2 regions of the Stenotrophomonas tuberculopleuritidis genome follow, and region 1 is predicted to be linked to the other one. Evidence: riboswitches for the same ligand, from Rfam matches in the RefSeq annotation. Region 1 holds a riboswitch; the other holds the start of a gene.
What was found. A riboswitch is a leader RNA that binds a small molecule or an ion and turns the genes downstream of it on or off. The one in region 1 is predicted to bind glycine.
Positions count from the first base shown of each region.

Region 2: another riboswitch for glycine. It lies ahead of gcvP (aminomethyl-transferring glycine dehydrogenase); the one in region 1 lies ahead of Q5Z10_RS19085 (trimeric intracellular cation channel family protein).

Region 1 is NZ_CP130831.1:4,169,821-4,177,662, reverse strand. Features, by position in the region: gene Q5Z10_RS19090 (MdtA/MuxA family multidrug efflux RND transporter periplasmic adaptor subunit) at 1-904, opposite strand, end outside; gene Q5Z10_RS19085 (trimeric intracellular cation channel family protein) at 1,193-1,810, opposite strand; glycine riboswitch at 1,893-1,998, opposite strand; glycine riboswitch at 2,012-2,101, opposite strand; gene Q5Z10_RS19080 (GIY-YIG nuclease family protein) at 2,142-2,417, shown strand; gene Q5Z10_RS19075 (nuclear transport factor 2 family protein) at 2,488-2,919, shown strand; gene Q5Z10_RS19070 (hypothetical protein) at 2,924-3,376, shown strand; gene Q5Z10_RS19065 (NAD(P)/FAD-dependent oxidoreductase) at 3,480-4,760, opposite strand; gene Q5Z10_RS19060 (NYN domain-containing protein) at 4,881-5,660, shown strand; gene Q5Z10_RS19055 (hypothetical protein) at 5,695-5,868, opposite strand; gene Q5Z10_RS19050 (glutathione S-transferase family protein) at 5,965-6,585, shown strand; gene Q5Z10_RS19045 (primosomal protein N') at 6,683-7,842, opposite strand, start outside.
Region 2 is NZ_CP130831.1:3,474,974-3,482,815, reverse strand. Features, by position in the region: gene gcvP (aminomethyl-transferring glycine dehydrogenase) at 1-2,233, opposite strand, end outside; glycine riboswitch at 2,296-2,398, opposite strand; gene Q5Z10_RS16085 (multidrug effflux MFS transporter) at 2,697-3,923, shown strand; gene Q5Z10_RS16080 (siderophore-interacting protein) at 4,064-4,960, shown strand; gene Q5Z10_RS16075 (hypothetical protein) at 5,037-5,429, shown strand; gene Q5Z10_RS16070 (M2 family metallopeptidase) at 5,633-7,597, opposite strand.

The DNA.
Region 1 (7,842 bases):
GCAGGCGCACGTTGACGAACTGGTTCGGGAACAGTGCGCGGTCCGGGTTGTCGAACTGCGCGCGCAGCTTCAGCGTGCCGGTCGCGGTATCGATGCGGTTGTCGACGCTGGACAGCGTGCCCTGCGCCAGTGCACGGCCCTCACTGCGGTCCCAGGCTTGCACCGCCAGCCCCGGCTGCGCCTGCACGGCATCGAGCAGGGCCGGCAGGTCCGGTTCGGGCACGGTGAACAGCACGCTGATCGGCGCGGTCTGCGCCAGGGTCACCAGGCCTTCGGTATCGCTGGCGTGCACCAGGTTGCCGACATCGAGGCGGCGCAGGCCGACGCGGCCGCTGACCGGCGCGGTGATGCGGGTGTACTGCAGCTGCAGGCGCGCCTCGTCCACCGAGGCCTGGTCGCTGAGACGGCGGCCCTGCAGCTGGCGCACCTTGCTCTGCTGGTCGCTCAGCTCCTGTGCGGATACATAGTTCTGCTTCTGCAGTTCGCGATAGCGCTGCAGTTGACGCTCGGCGTTCTCCAGCTCGGCCAGGTTCTGCTGCTGGGTGCCCTGGGCCTGTGCCAGCTTCACTTCGTAGGGGCGCGGGTCGATCTGCGCGAGCAGGTCCCCGGCCTTGACCTGCTGGCCTTCCTGGAAGTGCAGGCGTAGCAGTTCGCCATCCACGCGGCTGCGCACCACCACGCTGTGCAGCGGGGTGACCGTGCCGACCGCCTTCAGCCGCAGCACCAGCGGCTCGGCGCTGGCCCGGGCGATGCGCACCGGCACCGTTCTGCCGCCCCCTTCCTCGTTGCTGGCTACCTCGGCGCGCGGCCACAGCCACGCGGCCAGGCCGGCAACAAGGGCGAGGCCGGCCATCGCCAGCAACGGGCGGGCGCGACGGAAGCGGGAATTTTCGGCGACAGACATGCGGCATCCTGCGCCCTGCACGGGCAGGGACATCGGGCCCGTCGGCACGGCGGTGCCACGGGCGGCGGGGGGGGGGGGGTGTCTGGCGGGGCCGCGGGCGCGGCGTGGCTGGATGCCGTCGCGCGTGCGACGGGGCGACAATGGTAGCCAATCACCCCGGCCACTGCCGCATGACCATGGTCATGTTCTGCAATGCGTCGAACGTGCTCGACCCGTTTTGTAGAGTCGAGCCATGCTCGACTGCGTCTGCCAGGAACAGTCGAGCATGGCTCGACGCTACGAAGCGGCTCAATGCACTTCGTCGTGGTACACGAACTTCGGCATTTCCCAACGGTAGTGGATGGCCAGCAGGCGCAGCGCGAAGCCGCCGCCCAGGCAGCACAGAATCGCCGTGGCATCGGCCACGCCCCAATGCAGCAACAGCAGATACACCGCGCCGGTCAGCAACGAGATGATCGCGTACAGCTCCTTCTGGAAGATCAGCGGTACCTCGTTGCAGAGGATGTCGCGCAGTACACCGCCGAACGCGCCGGTCAGCATGCCGGCGATCAGCACGATCGGCAGCGCGTGGCCAGCCTCGCGCGCGATCGAGCAGCCGATCAGGGTGAAGGCGATCAGGCCCAGCCCGTCCAGCACCAGGAAGGTACGGCGGAAGTGGTGCATCCAGCGTGCCACCCAGGTGGCGATCAGCGCGGCGCACACGGTGAAACCGAGGTATTCCGGATGCTTGACCCAGCCCAGCGGATAGTGGCCGAGCAGGATGTCGCGCAGCGAACCGCCGCCGAGGGCGGTGACGCAGGCGATCATGACCACGCCGAACAGGTCCATGCGGCGGCGGCCGGCGGACAGCGCGCCGGTCATGGCTTCGGCGGAAATGGCGATCAGGTAGATGATGGACAGCAGCATGGGACAGGCTCCGGGCGCGGTGGGGCCGGCCATGCGCGACTACCGCCACTGCCTGCGCACTGACGGGATGACGATGACCGGTGCCGCTCCCGCTGTCCTTTTGCCTGAGAGTTCAGCGGCGTAGGCCGCGTGCCCCTTCGGCGGATCGTCCCGGGCATGCCCGGTGACCTCTCTCCAGCTCGGCGAGTCGAATGCATGGTTGGTGGGATTCCAGCCCACCGGCCTGAGCGATCATGGGAGCCTGCGCCTTCGGCGGGCGCCAGCGCGGCGCCTCTCTCCTGCATTCGGGCGCCAGTATATCCGCTGCAGTGCAGCACGGCATAATCCGGGCATGGCCCCGTCCCTCCGCCCGTGGTTCCTGTACCTGCTCGAATGCCGGGACGGCAGCTATTACGCCGGCATCAGCACCGACGTGCAGGCCCGCTTTGCTGCCCATCAGGCCGGCAAGGGCGCGCGCTACACACGGGCCCGGCCGCCGCTGCGGGTGCTGGCCGTGCGTGAGTACCCGGACCGCGCGGCCGCCTCCCGTGCCGAGTGGCAGCTCAAGCAGCAGCCGCGCGAACGCAAGCTGGCCTGGCTGCAGGCCCCGGCCGAGGCCGTCCTGTAGACCCACGCCAGGCGTGGATGGGCACGCCTGCCATGCCATGATCGCCCCGTGCCCCGCGCAGGAGACCCTGATGTCCACGATTGCCCTGCTGTTCGCTCTCTCCGCATCAACAAGCCCCGCCGCCGACCCGGCCACGATCGCGGCCATCGAAGCCACTTGCCATGACTATGTGGATGGCCAGCTGGAGGCCGACCCGCAGCGCGTCGCCCGCTCCCTGCACCCGGATCTGGCCAAGCGCGCGGTGCTGGGCGATACGCCCGACGAGCGCCTGGGCCTGCGCCGCATGTCGAAGGAAGAGCTGGTGGCATTGACGAAGCAGGGGGCGTTGAAAACCCCCAAGGCGCAATGGGACCGCCGCTGCACGGTGCTGGACGTGACCGGCAACGCGGCCTCGGTGCGGCTGGAAACCCCGTGGTTCGTCGATTATTTCCACATGGGCCGATTCGACCAGCGCTGGGTCATCGTCAATGCGCTGTGGTACCCGAAGCCGAAGGCACCGTAGAGCGATGCGTGCCGCTGGCACAGCATGGATCTCCGTCGTCGTACTGGTCGCCGGTATCGCGCTGCTGCCGGGCCTGCTGTACCTGCTCGGGCTGGCGCTGGTGGAGGGCCGGCCGAAGCCCGCAGACCGTGCGCCCAGTGGTGTGGCTGCGTGCAGCAGTGAACCACGGCCGGGATACCCGCCGATGAATCCCTGGCGATTCGCCGCGCGGTTCTTCGACAAGGACGTGATGAAGAAGGTGCCTGACGTGGAACGGGAGGCCTTCTGGATTGCTCGACGCCACCTGTGGCGGCAACCGCAGCAGGGCATGCTGCGCTGGCATCTCAGCAGTACCGCATTGACGATCTGGATTACCCGACATTGGAGCGCGGCGCAGATTGCCGATACCGCGAGAAAGGAGGATTTCTGCCGCGCATGGTCGAAGCGGCGGGTGCCCGACGGCCCGATGAAGCAGTAGAGCCACGCCATGCGTGGCTGAGTTCCATGCGGCCTGCACAGACATTCATCCACGCATGGCGTGGATCTGCTCCCAGAGAGATAACCCGTGTCCGTCTTCGGCCCTAGCGTCCCGGCCGTCGGTCTTCCTGGTCGTCACCGAAGATGATGCGCGCGCTGCGCTGGTAGCTCCAGTACGCCACCGCCCAGTTCAGCAGCACCACGATGCGGTTGCGGAAGCCGATCAGGAAGAACACGTGCGCGGCCAGCCAGAACCACCAGGCCAGGATGCCCGACAGCTGCAGCCGGCCCAGGTGCACGATCGCGGCCATGCGGCCGATGGTGGCCAGGTTGCCGTAGTCGGCGTACCTGAAAGGGCCGGGGGCAGGCTTGCCGCGCAGGCGCGCGCGGATCACCTCGGCCACGTACTTGCCCATCTGCTTGGCCGCAGGCGCCACACCGGGCACCGGCTTGCCGTTGGCCTGGTTCAATGCGGCCAGATCGCCGGCCACGAACAGCTCCGGGTGATCGGGCAGGGTCAGGTCGGGTTGCACCTGCACGCGGCCGGCGCGATCCAGCGGCACCTGCAGCGTGCGCGCCAGCGGCGAAGCCGCCACGCCGGCGGCCCAGACCACGGTACGCGCCGCCACGAACTGGTTGCCCAGCTGGAACCCCTGGCCGTCGATGTGGCTTACCGGCGTACCGGTCAGCACTTCCACACCCAGCTTCTCCAGCTGCCGGCGTGCCTTCAGCGAGAGCACCTCGGGGAAGGTCGACAGCACGCGCGGGCCGGCTTCCACTAGGCGCACCTTGGCGCTGGCCGGATCGATGTGACGGAACTCGTTGCGCAGGGTGTGCCGTGCGATCTCGGCCAAGGTGCCGGCCAGCTCCACACCGGTGGGGCCGCCGCCGACCACGGCGAAGCTCAGCCATGCGGCCTTCTTCGCTGGATCCGGTTCGGCCTCGGCACGCTCGAAGGCCAGCAGCAGCTTGCGGCGCAGGGCGATGGCATCGTCCAGCGTCTTCAGGCCGGGCGCATCGTCGGCCCATTCGTCATGGCCGAAATAGGCATGGGTGGCGCCGGTGGCCAGCAGCAGCGTGTCGTAGTCCAGTGCACTGCCATCGGCCATGCGTACCTGCCGGGCCTGCTTGTCGATCGCCACCACCTCGCCCAGGCGCACTTCCACGTTGCGCTGGTGGCCAAGGATGTGCCGCAGTGGCGCGGCGATGTCCGGCGCCGACAGGCCGGCGGTGGCCACCTGGTACAGCAGCGGCTGGAACAGGTGATGGTTGCGGCGGTCGACCAGGGTAATGCGTATGCGCTCGCGGGCCAGGGCGCGGGTGGCCCAGAGGCCGGCGAAACCGCCGCCGACGATGACCAGGTGGGGAACGCGATCGCGACTCATCGACTCACTCCAGGGGGGCGTGGGGAACCGTTTCGCATCTTCGCACGCCAGCACCTTGTCACGTCAGCGCCGGTGCCGATGGGAGATACTCGGGTTCAGCCTATCGCCCGCGAGGAACCCATGAGCGAACCGGAAAAGCGCATCGCCCTGCTGATCGACGCCGACAATGCGCCGGCCTCGAAGATCGATGAAGTGCTGGCAGAGGTGGCGCGCTACGGCGTGGCCAATGTCCGCCGCGCCTATGGCAACTGGAAGAGCCCGCGCCTGAAAGGCTGGGAAGCGGTGCTGCACGAGTATGCGATCCGCCCGATCCAGCAGTTCGCCTACAGCAAGGGCAAGAACGCCTCGGACATGGCGATGGTGATCGATGCGATGGACCTGCTGTACGCGCGCAACCTGGACGGCTTCGCGATCGTGTCCAGCGATGCCGACTTTACGCCGATGGTGATGCGCCTGCTGACCGATGGCGTGAAGGTGTATGGCTTCGGCGAAAAGAAGACGCCCGAGCCGTTCGTCAACGCCTGTTCCAAGTTCACCTACCTGGAAGCGCTGGGGCAGACCCACGCCAGCGTGCCGGATGTCGAGCAGGCATCGAGCGAGCAGGCGTCGAACGAGCCCGTTGCCAGCGACGATGCCCGCCCGCGCAAGAGCGGCGCGGAAATGCGCAGCGATACGCGGCTGGTGAAGATGCTGCGACGTGCGGTGTCATCGGCCGAAGGCGAGGATGGCTGGTCGCACCTGGGGCCGGTCGGCAGCCAGATCGGCAACCAGGCCTCGTTCGATCCGCGCAACTATGGCTACGGCAAGCTCAGCGACCTGCTGGCGGCGATCGGCCTGTTCGAACTGAAGAAGGACGGCAAGTCGTCCTACGTGCGCGCGCTGCCGAAGAAGAACCGGTAGTGCCGGGCCATGCCCGGCGAATCCATGCCGCCGGTCAGATCTCCCGCGCAGTGGAATGTGCGTAGCCGTCGGCAAAGCCGGCGGCGAAATCCTCCACGCCATTGAAGGCCAGCAGCAACAGGCCGGCGCACAGCAGCAGGTTGCGGCTGGATCGCCGGTAGCCCACCACCAGCATCACCAGGCCTGCTGCCAGCAGAACGTAGTTCACGGCATCCCATGCAGTCACGTCGTCTCTCCCTGTGGATGAGCGTATCGTAGCGTCTCCGCGCCGGCGTGGCGCACCGCTGCAGGCAAGGAACTCCGCATGTTGAAGATCTGGGGCCGTCGCAATTCCAGCAACGTCCGCAAGGTGCTGTGGTGCGCCGAAGAGATCGGGCTGCCGTACGAATCCATTGAAGTCGGGGGCAGCCACGGCGGCACGCAGTCGCCGGAGTACGTGGCGATGAACCCGAACGGGCTGGTGCCGGTGATCGAGGACCACGGCCTGCCGCTGTGGGAATCGAACACCATCGTGCGCTACCTGAGCGCGCGCTACGCGCTTGGCACGCTGTATGCCGAGGATCCGATGGAACGCGCCCAGGCCGAGAAGTGGATGGACTGGAGCACCTCGCGGATGGCGCCGCTGTACTCCGAACTGATCTGGGGCATCATGCGCACCGCGCCGGCCGACCGCGATGAGGCGCGCATCAATGCGGCCATCGTCCGTGCCGGCGATTTCCTCGCCCTGCCCGATGCGACCCTGGCCACCCAGCCCTGGTTGTCGGGCAAGCAGTTCGCGATGGGCGACATCGCACTGGGGTCGCTGATCTACGCCTGGTTCGAACTGCCGATACAGCGGCCCGATCTGCCGCACCTGGCCGACTGGTATGCGCGCCTGCGCGAGCGCCCGGCGTACCAGCGCGGCGTGATGTCCCCGATGACGTAAGCGTTGGGGCCGGGGATGGCGTGGAGCACGCCCGACACGACCCAACGGTGTCCACGAAGGTAGCGCCGGGCCATGCCCGGCGGATGTGGCAGCACCCTCAATACAGATCCGTCGGGTCCACATCCAGCGACCAGCGCACCTTGCGGGCTTCCGGCAGCGCGTACAGCGGCGGCACCAGCTGCGCCAGCACGCCATGCAGTGGCGGCCGCTGGGCCGCCGACAGCAGCAGCTGCGTGCGCTGGTAACCGGCACGGCGTGGCATCGGTGCCGGCATCGGTCCGTAGGCCTCCACTCCGGTCTGTTCGCCGATCAGGCGCCGCGCTGCCAGCAGAAACGCATTGGCATGTTCGACCTGCTGCGCCTCGGCGCGCATCAGTGCCAGATGCGCGAAGGGAGGGAAGCCGGCGGCCTGGCGCTGGTTGAGTTCAGCCTGCGCGAACGGGTGGTAGCCACCGTTCACCAGCGTTTCCAGCAGCGGATGGCCCGGGTGGTGGGTCTGCAGCCAGACCTCGCCGGGATCGCGTGCGCGGCCGGCACGCCCGGCCACCTGGATCAGCTGCTGCGCCAGTTTCTCGCTGGCACGGAAGTCGGCCGAAAACAGCCCTTCGTCGATCCCGACCACCACCACCAGGGTCAGCTTGGGCAGGTCGTGGCCCTTGGCCAGGATCTGCGTGCCGACCAGGATGCCGGGCTGGTCGCCGAGCTTGGCGAGCTGTTGCTCCAGCGCGTCCCGGCGTGAGGTGGTGCCGCGGTCGATGCGCACCACCGGGTAATCGGCGAAGGCGCTGACCAGGTGTTCCTCCAGGCGTTCGGTACCGATGCCCTGCGGCTGCAATGCCAGGCTGCCGCAGGCCGGGCAGGCCAGCGGCGCCGGCTGCCGCGCGCCACAGTGGTGGCACTGCAGGCGACGCCCTCCACCGTGCACGGTCATCGGCGCATCGCACCGATGGCACGGTGCGGTCCAGCCGCAGTCGTGGCACAGCAGCACCGGCGCATAGCCGCGGCGGTTCTTGAACACCAGCACCTGCTGGCCACGCTGCAGGTGTTCGCCGATACCGGCCAGCACATCGGCCGAGAGGCCATCGTGCAGCGGCCGCTTGCGCACATCGAGGATGCGCACCCGCGGTGGCCGTGCCTCGCCGGCGCGCTGCTTCAGGCGCAGGTGGCTGTAGCGGCCGGCATGGGCGTTGTGCAGGGTTTCCAGCGACGGTGTGGCACTGCCCAGCAGCACCGGGATGCCCAGCGCCTTGGCCCGCA
Region 2 (7,842 bases), 690 kb from region 1:
TGGCCGCGCTGACCATGCCGACCGGGCCGTGGTCGCCCAGCTTGCCGGGCAGGAACGGTGCCAGGTGTTCCTTCACCGCGCACGGGCCAACGCCCGGGCCGCCGCCGCCGTGCGGGATGCAGAAGGTCTTGTGCAGGTTCAGGTGCGAAACGTCCGAACCCCACTTGCCCGGCTTGGCCACGCCGACCAGGGCGTTCATGTTGGCGCCGTCGGTGTACACCTGGCCGCCGTGCTGGTGGATGATCTCGCAGATCTCGACCACCTCTTCCTCGAACACGCCGTGCGTGGACGGGTAGGTCATCATGATCGCGGCCAGGCGGTCGCTGTACTTCTCGGCGTTGAGGCGGATGTCCTCGACGTCGACATTGCCGTTGGCGTCGGTCTTGGTCACCACCACCTTCATGCCGCACATCTGCGCAGACGCCGGGTTGGTGCCGTGCGCCGAATCCGGGATCAGGCAGATATCGCGATGGCCCTCGCCGCGCGAGCGGTGGTAGGCACGGATCGCCAGCAGGCCGGCGTACTCGCCCTGCGCGCCGGAGTTCGGCTGCAGGCTGACTGCGTCGTAGCCGGTGCACTCGACCAGCATCGCTTCCAGCGACTCGATCAGTTCCTTGTAGCCCAGCGCCTGGTCGGCCGGCACCAGCGGGTGGATCTGCGAGAACTCCGGCCAGGTCACCGGGATCATCTCGGCGGTGGCGTTGAGCTTCATGGTGCACGAGCCCAGCGGGATCATCGTGCGGTCCATCGCCAGGTCCTTGTCGGCCAGCGAACGCAGGTAGCGCAGCAGTTCGTGCTCGCTGTGGTGGGTGTTGAACACCGGGTGGGTCAGGAATTCAGACTGGCGCAGCAGGCCGGCCGGCAGGGCGTCGGCGGTGCTGGCATCCAGCGCGTCGATGTCGGCCTGTGCACCGAACACGGCGGCCAGTGCGACCACGTCGGCGCGGGTGGCGGTCTCGTCCAGGCTGATGCCGACCGAGTCGCTGTCGATCGCGCGCAGGTTGTAGCCGGCGGCGCGCGCCTTGGCGTGGATCTCATCGGCATGCACGCCGGTGACATGCAGGGTGTCGAAGAAGTTGCCACCCACCTGCACGCCGGCGCTGCGCAGCGCCGCGGCCAGGATCGAGGCCAGGCGATGGGTGCGGCGCGCGATGCGGGTCAGGCCTTCCGGACCGTGGTAGACCGCGTACATCGAAGCCATCACCGCCAGCAGCACCTGCGCGGTGCAGATGTTGGAGGTGGCCTTCTCGCGGCGGATGTGCTGTTCGCGGGTCTGCAGGGTCAGGCGGTAGGCCGGATTGCCCTGTGCATCGATCGACACGCCGATCAGGCGGCCCGGCATCGAGCGCTTGTAGGCATCACGGCAGGCCATGAACGCGGCGTGCGGGCCACCGAAGCCGAACGGCACGCCGAAACGCTGGCTGTTGCCGACCACGATGTCCGCCCCCCATTCGCCCGGCGCGGCCAGCAGGGTCAGCGCCAGCAGATCGGTGGCCACGGCCACCAGCCCGCCGCGCGCGTGCACGGCATCGACCAGCGCCTTGTAGTCGCCGACCTGGCCGAAGGTGTCCGGGTACTGCAGCAGCAGGCCGAAGGCTTCCGCTTCCAGCGCTTCGGCCGGGGTGCCCACGCGCAGCACGATGCCCATCGGCTCGGCACGCGTGCGCAGCAGTTCCAGCGTCTGCGGGTGCACGGCGTCGTGCACGAAGAAGGTGTCCGACTTCGACTTGGCCGAGCGCTTGGCCAGGGTCATCGCTTCGGCGGCGGCAGTGGCTTCGTCCAGCAGCGAGGCGTTGGCGATCTCCATGCCGGTCAGGTCGGCACACAGGGTCTGGAAGTTGATCAGCGCTTCCATGCTGCCCTGCGAGATTTCCGCCTGGTACGGGGTGTAGGCGGTGTACCAGGCCGGGTTCTCCAGGATGTTGCGCAGGATCACGTTCGGCGTGTGGGTCCCGTAGTAGCCCTGGCCGATGAAGCTGCGCAGCACGGTGTTCTTGTCGGCGATCGCGCGGATCTTCGCCAGCGCCTGCACTTCGGTGATCGATTCGGGCAGTGCCAGCGGCGCCGGCGACTTGATCTTGGCCGGCACGATGGCATCGGTCATCGCATCCAGCGAGGCGTGGCCGATGACGCCGAGCATCTGCGCGATCTCGGCATCGTTGGGGCCGATATGGCGCTCGACGAACGCGGAATGATGCTCGAGCTCACGCAGGGAAGGGGTGTTCTGGGACATGGCGAAGGATCCGTCAGGAAAGGGCACACGCACGGGCACAAGCCGCCGGTCGGCGGTCTGCGGGGCGCCCCTCTGTCCTTTTGCCTGAGAGTTTGGAAGCGCGGCGGACCGCTGCTTCGTGCCCCTTCGGCGCCGGATCGATCCGGTCTCTCCAGAGTTGTGTTACGGGTGGTATCGGGCCTGAGCGATTACGGGCGTTGCGCCTTCGGCAGCGGTGTTCCGCTTCTCCCACCGTGTTGCCCGCCGATTATAGCCCGTTGCAGGCCTGCGGGCCGCGTCCCGGGACCCCGCTGCGCCTGAATGGCCGATGGCCCGGGCATGCGTTTTGTGCAGTTCTGCATGGCGCCGGGCGCAATCCCCGCCTATGATGGTCGGACCCTCGTATTCATCTGGCGCCGTCCCTGCTGCAGGGGATCGGCGCCCGCCGTGCGTGCCACGCATGGCCCTGCCGGACGCCTGCCCGATGACCGCCGCTGTTGCTCCCTCCACCCGCCGCATGGCCCTGCTGCTTGCTGGGCTGGCCATGTTCGGTCCGTTCTCGATCGACACCATCTTCCCCGCCTTCCCGCAGCTGGCCCAGCGCCTGGCCGTGGACGAGGTGGCGGTGCAGCAGACCATCAGCGTGTACCTGCTGTTCTACGGCCTGATGAGCCTGGCGCACGGGCCGCTGTCCGATGCCTGGGGCCGCAAGCGGGTGATCCTGGCCGGGCTGGTGGTGTTCGTCGGCGCGTCGGTCGGCTGCGCCCTGTCCACCGACCTGGGCACGCTGCTGCTGTTCCGCGCGCTGCAGGGGCTGTCGGCCGGCGTCGGCATGATCGTCGGCCGCGCGGTGATCCGCGACCTCTACCACGGCCACGACGCGCAGCGGCTGATGAGCCAGGTGTCGATGCTGTTCGGCATCGCGCCGGCGATCGCACCGATCATCGGTGGCTGGATCCTGCTCAGTGGCGCCGGCTGGCCGCTGATCTTCTGGTTCCTGGTGGTGTTCGCCCTGGTGCTGCTGGCCGCCACTGCGCGCTACCTGCCCGAGACCCACCCGGTCGCGGCGCGGGTGCCGCTGTCTCCGCGCATGCTGCTGCGCGACTACGTGCGCATCGGCTTCAATCCACGCTTCCTGCGCCTGGCGCTGGCCGGCAGCATCGGCTTCGGCGGCATCTTCCTGTACATCGCCTCGGCGCCGATGTTCGTGATGCAGCACCTGCACCTGGGCGAGGGCGGCTTTGCCTGGCTGTTCATCCCCACCATCGGCGGCATGACCACCGGCTCGTTCCTGTCCGGACGCATGGCCGGGCGCACCACCGCGACCCGCCAGGTGGCAACCGGCTTCCTGTTCTGCGCGGTCTCGGCGCTGCTCAACATCGGCTATGTCGCGCTGTCGCCGCAGTTCGTGCTGCCGTGGGCGGTGCTGCCGATCTTCCTGGGCGGGCTGGGCATGGCGCTGATCTTCCCGATCCTGGCCCTGGCGGTGCTGGACATGTACCCGCAGCAGCGCGGCCTGGCCTCGTCGCTGCAGGCGTTCACCCAGCTGATGATCAGCACGGTGGTGGCCGGTGTGGTGTCACCGCTGTTGAACGCCAGCCCGCTGCACCTGGCACTGGGCCAGGCCGGCTTCTTCGCGGCCGGCTTCGTGTTCTGGTACTGGGAGCACCAGCGCGAGCGCGCATCACAGGCAGTGGGCACGGCGCATTGAGCAGCACGCACGGGTAGGGTGCCGATGCGCGCGCGCCGGCGCCGCAACCGCGCGTGGCCGGGCTAGGCTGGGGCCTCCAGCCAGCCGTCCGTGGGTGCACGACCGCCAGCCGTTCCGATGTGGTCGCATGAGGTATCCCCATGGCTGCGCAGCAGACCTACCGCTTGTTCAACGTGGCGCTGAAGGAGCGCCGCGTTCTTTCCCCCTCGCTTGACCGGATGGTGTTCAGTGGCGCCGACGTCGCTCACATGAAGACCGGTGGCCCGGACCAGCGCATCAAGGTGTTCTTCCCCTTGCCGGGCCAGGATGCGCCGGTGGTGCCCAGCGGCGAGGACTGGTACGCCCGCTACCGTGCGCTGGCCGACGATGTGCGCCCACCGATGCGTACCTACACCATCCGCCAGCTGCGCGCCGAGCAGGGCGAGGTCGACGTGGATTTCGTGCTGCACGGCGAAACCGGGCCGGCCTCGCGCTGGGCCATCCACGCGCGGCCGGGCGACCGGGTGGTGCTGCTGGCGCCGGACGCCGACTGTGCCGACAGCAGCGAAGGCTGGGAGTGGAAGCCGCCGGCTGGCGTCGGCCAGGTCCTGCTGGTGGCCGACGAGACCGCGCTGCCTGCCGTGGCCGGCATCCTCGAGGCATTGGCCGCGATGCCGGAACCGCCGCGCACGCTGGCCCTGCTGGAGGTCGCCCAGGCCGGCGACGCGGTCCCGCTGCGGGCTCCGCCCGGTGCCGAGCTGGTCTGGTTGCCGCGCGGGCAGGCCGCGCACGGGCAGCCGCTGCTGCACGCGGTGCAGGCCCGGTTGCCGGCGGCCTGCGCGGTCGCCGGCGACACCGGGCTGGACGAGATCGACGTGGATTCACAGATTCTCTGGGAACCGTCCGCGGCCGGCGCGGCCGGTCCGTTGTACGCCTGGGTGGCCGGTGAGGCCGGCGCGGTGATGGCGATCCGCCGTCATCTGGTCCGGGACTGCGGGCTGGACCGCCGCGCGATCACCTTCATGGGCTACTGGCGGCAGGGCAGGGCACTGGACTGAGCGCGGCGCGGCGGGCGTGAACCGGCCTGAGGGTGCCGTGGGTTATCCTTGCGCCCCCGCAATGCAAGCCCCACTGATGTCCACCTCTTCGAAATTCCGCCGCGACCAGCGTCGCCGCCAGGAACAGCAGGCCGCCAACAAGGCGGCGGCCAAGGCCTCGCCCGTCGAACCGCATGCCGAACTGCGCGACCCGCAGCGCACGCTGCTGGCCGGCATCGTCCGCCGCGATGGGGAGTGGGTGCTGGGCATGGATGGCCGCATCGCCGGCCAGAGCGAGAGTGCCGCCCAGGTGCTGGCGCTGATCATGCAGGCCGGTGAGCTGCACGAACGCAACGGCACGCCGGTGCGGCTGGTGTATTCGGATGCACTGCGCGATGCCGCACAGGCCGAGGCCAAGGCCCAGGGCCGCACCTTCGACGAGTTCAAGGCCGAACTGGCCGCGCAGCTGGCGGCAAAGAAGCACAACTGACGCCCATTGCGGTAGCGCCGGGCCATGCCCGGCGAGCACAGCGGTGCGAGGAAGAACGCCGGGCACGGATCACGCCCACTGCCTGGCGAAAGGCTCCGCGCGCATGGCGATGCGTTCGTCGCAATGGCGCCCCCCGGTCACGGCGCGCGGCCCGGCGCTACCCGAATGAAAAGGGGCGGATCCTCGCGGACCCGCCCCTTCTTTCATCTCGCCGCCGGGGCCGCGCTGGCCTGCCAGCCGCACATCTGGCCTTCGTTCTGCTGCTTCAGCCACTCGTTGACCGGGCTGAAGTACTCGATCATCGGGCCGGCGTCGAGCTTGTCGGTACCGGTCAGCTCCTTCAGCGTGGCCTGCCACGGCTGGCTGGCCCCCTTGCTCAGCATCGCCCAGTACTTCTGCCCGGCTTCCTTGTTGCCGTAGAAGGTGCACTCGTGCAGCGGGCCCTTGTAGCCGGCCGCATCGCACAGGCCCTTGTAGAACTGGAACTGCAGGATGCGCGCCAGGAAGTAGCGGGTGTACGGGGTGTTGCCCGGCACGTGGTACTTGGCGCCCGGGTCGAAGAACTCCTCGCCGCGGGTGCTGGCCGGGGCCACGCCCTGGTACTTGGCCTTCAGGTCCCACCATGCCTTGTTGTAGTTGTCAGGCGTGATCGAGCCGTCGAACACGCCCCAGCGCCAGCGGTCGATCATCAGGCCAAACGGCAGGAACGAGACCCCGGACAGCGCCATGCGCATCTGGTTGTTGATCACCGCCTCGCGGCTCTCGGTCGGTGCATCGACCAGGCCGATCGAGCTGAGGTACTTGGGCGTCATCGCCAGCACGATGGTGTCGCCGATGGCTTCGTGGAAACCATCGTTGGCACCGCCCTGGAACAGCGGCGGCAGCGGGTTGTAGGCCAGGTCGTAATAGATGTGGCCCAGCTCGTGGTAGATGGTGGTGAAGTTCTCTTCGTTCGGCTTGATGCACATCTTGGTGCGCACGTCGCCTTCCATGTTCATGTCCCAGGCGCTGGCGTGGCAGACCACGTCGCGGTCATCGGGCTTGATGAACTGGGTCTTGTCCCAGTACGACTGCGGCAGCGACGGCATGCCCAGCGATACGTAGAAGTCCTGCGCGCGCTCGGTCATCTGCTTGGCGGTACGCAGCTCGGCCTCGCGCTGGGCCTTGTACTGCGCGGCCACGTTGGCATCCTTGCCAGCCTTGGCCAGCGCCGCGCTCAGGTTGGTCTGGTACTGCTTCTCCAGCGCGGCGGTGATGTCCAGGCTGCCGGCGCCCGGGTAGGGCTCCAGCTGGTCCCACAGGTTGGACCAGTCCTGCTGCCACATGTTGCCCAGCAGGTGCGCGGCGATCAGGCCATTGCCCACTTCGGCCTTGTCCTTGCCGTAGGTCTTGTCCAGCTTGCCGCGGGCGTAGCAGTGCAGCTGCTCGTACATCGGCTTGACCTGTTCCCACAGGCGGTCGGTTTCCGGGCCGATCTGTTCCGGCGGCATGTCATAGCCGCTGCGCCACATCTGGCCGGCATCGCTGAAGCCCATGCCCTTGGCGCCCTCGTTGACCAGGCTGACGAACTGCTGGTAGTCGCCGCGCATGCTCTTGGTGGTGCTGTGCCAGCCCTGCCAGGCATCGAGCTGGGTGTCGTAGTCGCGGCTGCGCGCCAGCACCTGCTCCAGCTCGCCCAGCTGGCGGCAGGAGTTGGGATCGCTGGCGTCGGTGCAGTACTTGCCGGCGCCGTAGCTGCCTTCCATGCGGGTGGCGATCTGGGTCAGCTGGGCCAGCTTGGCCGGGTCGCGTGGCGCCGGCATCGAGGACATCAGTTTCAGCAGGTGGATGGCGCGCTTGCTGTCCTCGGTCATCGGCTGGCCGTCGAACTTGCCGGCCTGCTCGATCCAGCTGTTGAGCTGGGTCAGCGAGCGCTCGTTGGCCTTGGCCGCGATGCGCTCGGAATCGCTGTTGATGTAGGTGGAGGACAGCCACTGGGCCGAGGTCATCTCCGGATAGGCGGCCTTGAACTCCGCATTGATGCGGGCCACGAACTGGTCGGCGGTTTCGCCGGCCGGCGCGCTGCTGCTGGCGGTATCGGTGCCGGGTGCGGCGTCCTTTTTGCAGGCGGCCAGGGCCAGCGTGGCGGCGGCAACGGCCGCAGCCAGCAGGAGATGACGGTGTTTCACGGGCGGTCCTTGGGTGGTGAACGACCGGCGAAGGCTAGTGGGCGGGCGGTGCCACCGCAAGTGGCGGAAGTCGGTTGGGTTCGGCAGGGCTGCGCCCTGCACCTGCCGAAGCCTTCAGGCAACGGCAAAGGCCGAAGCAACAGCAGAAGCGGGCGCTCCGTGGTTTGGCGGGGCGGTGTGGGCTTGCAGGACACGCCGTAAACCCATCCTTGGGGGCTCGATGGCGCCATCCATGGCGCCAACGG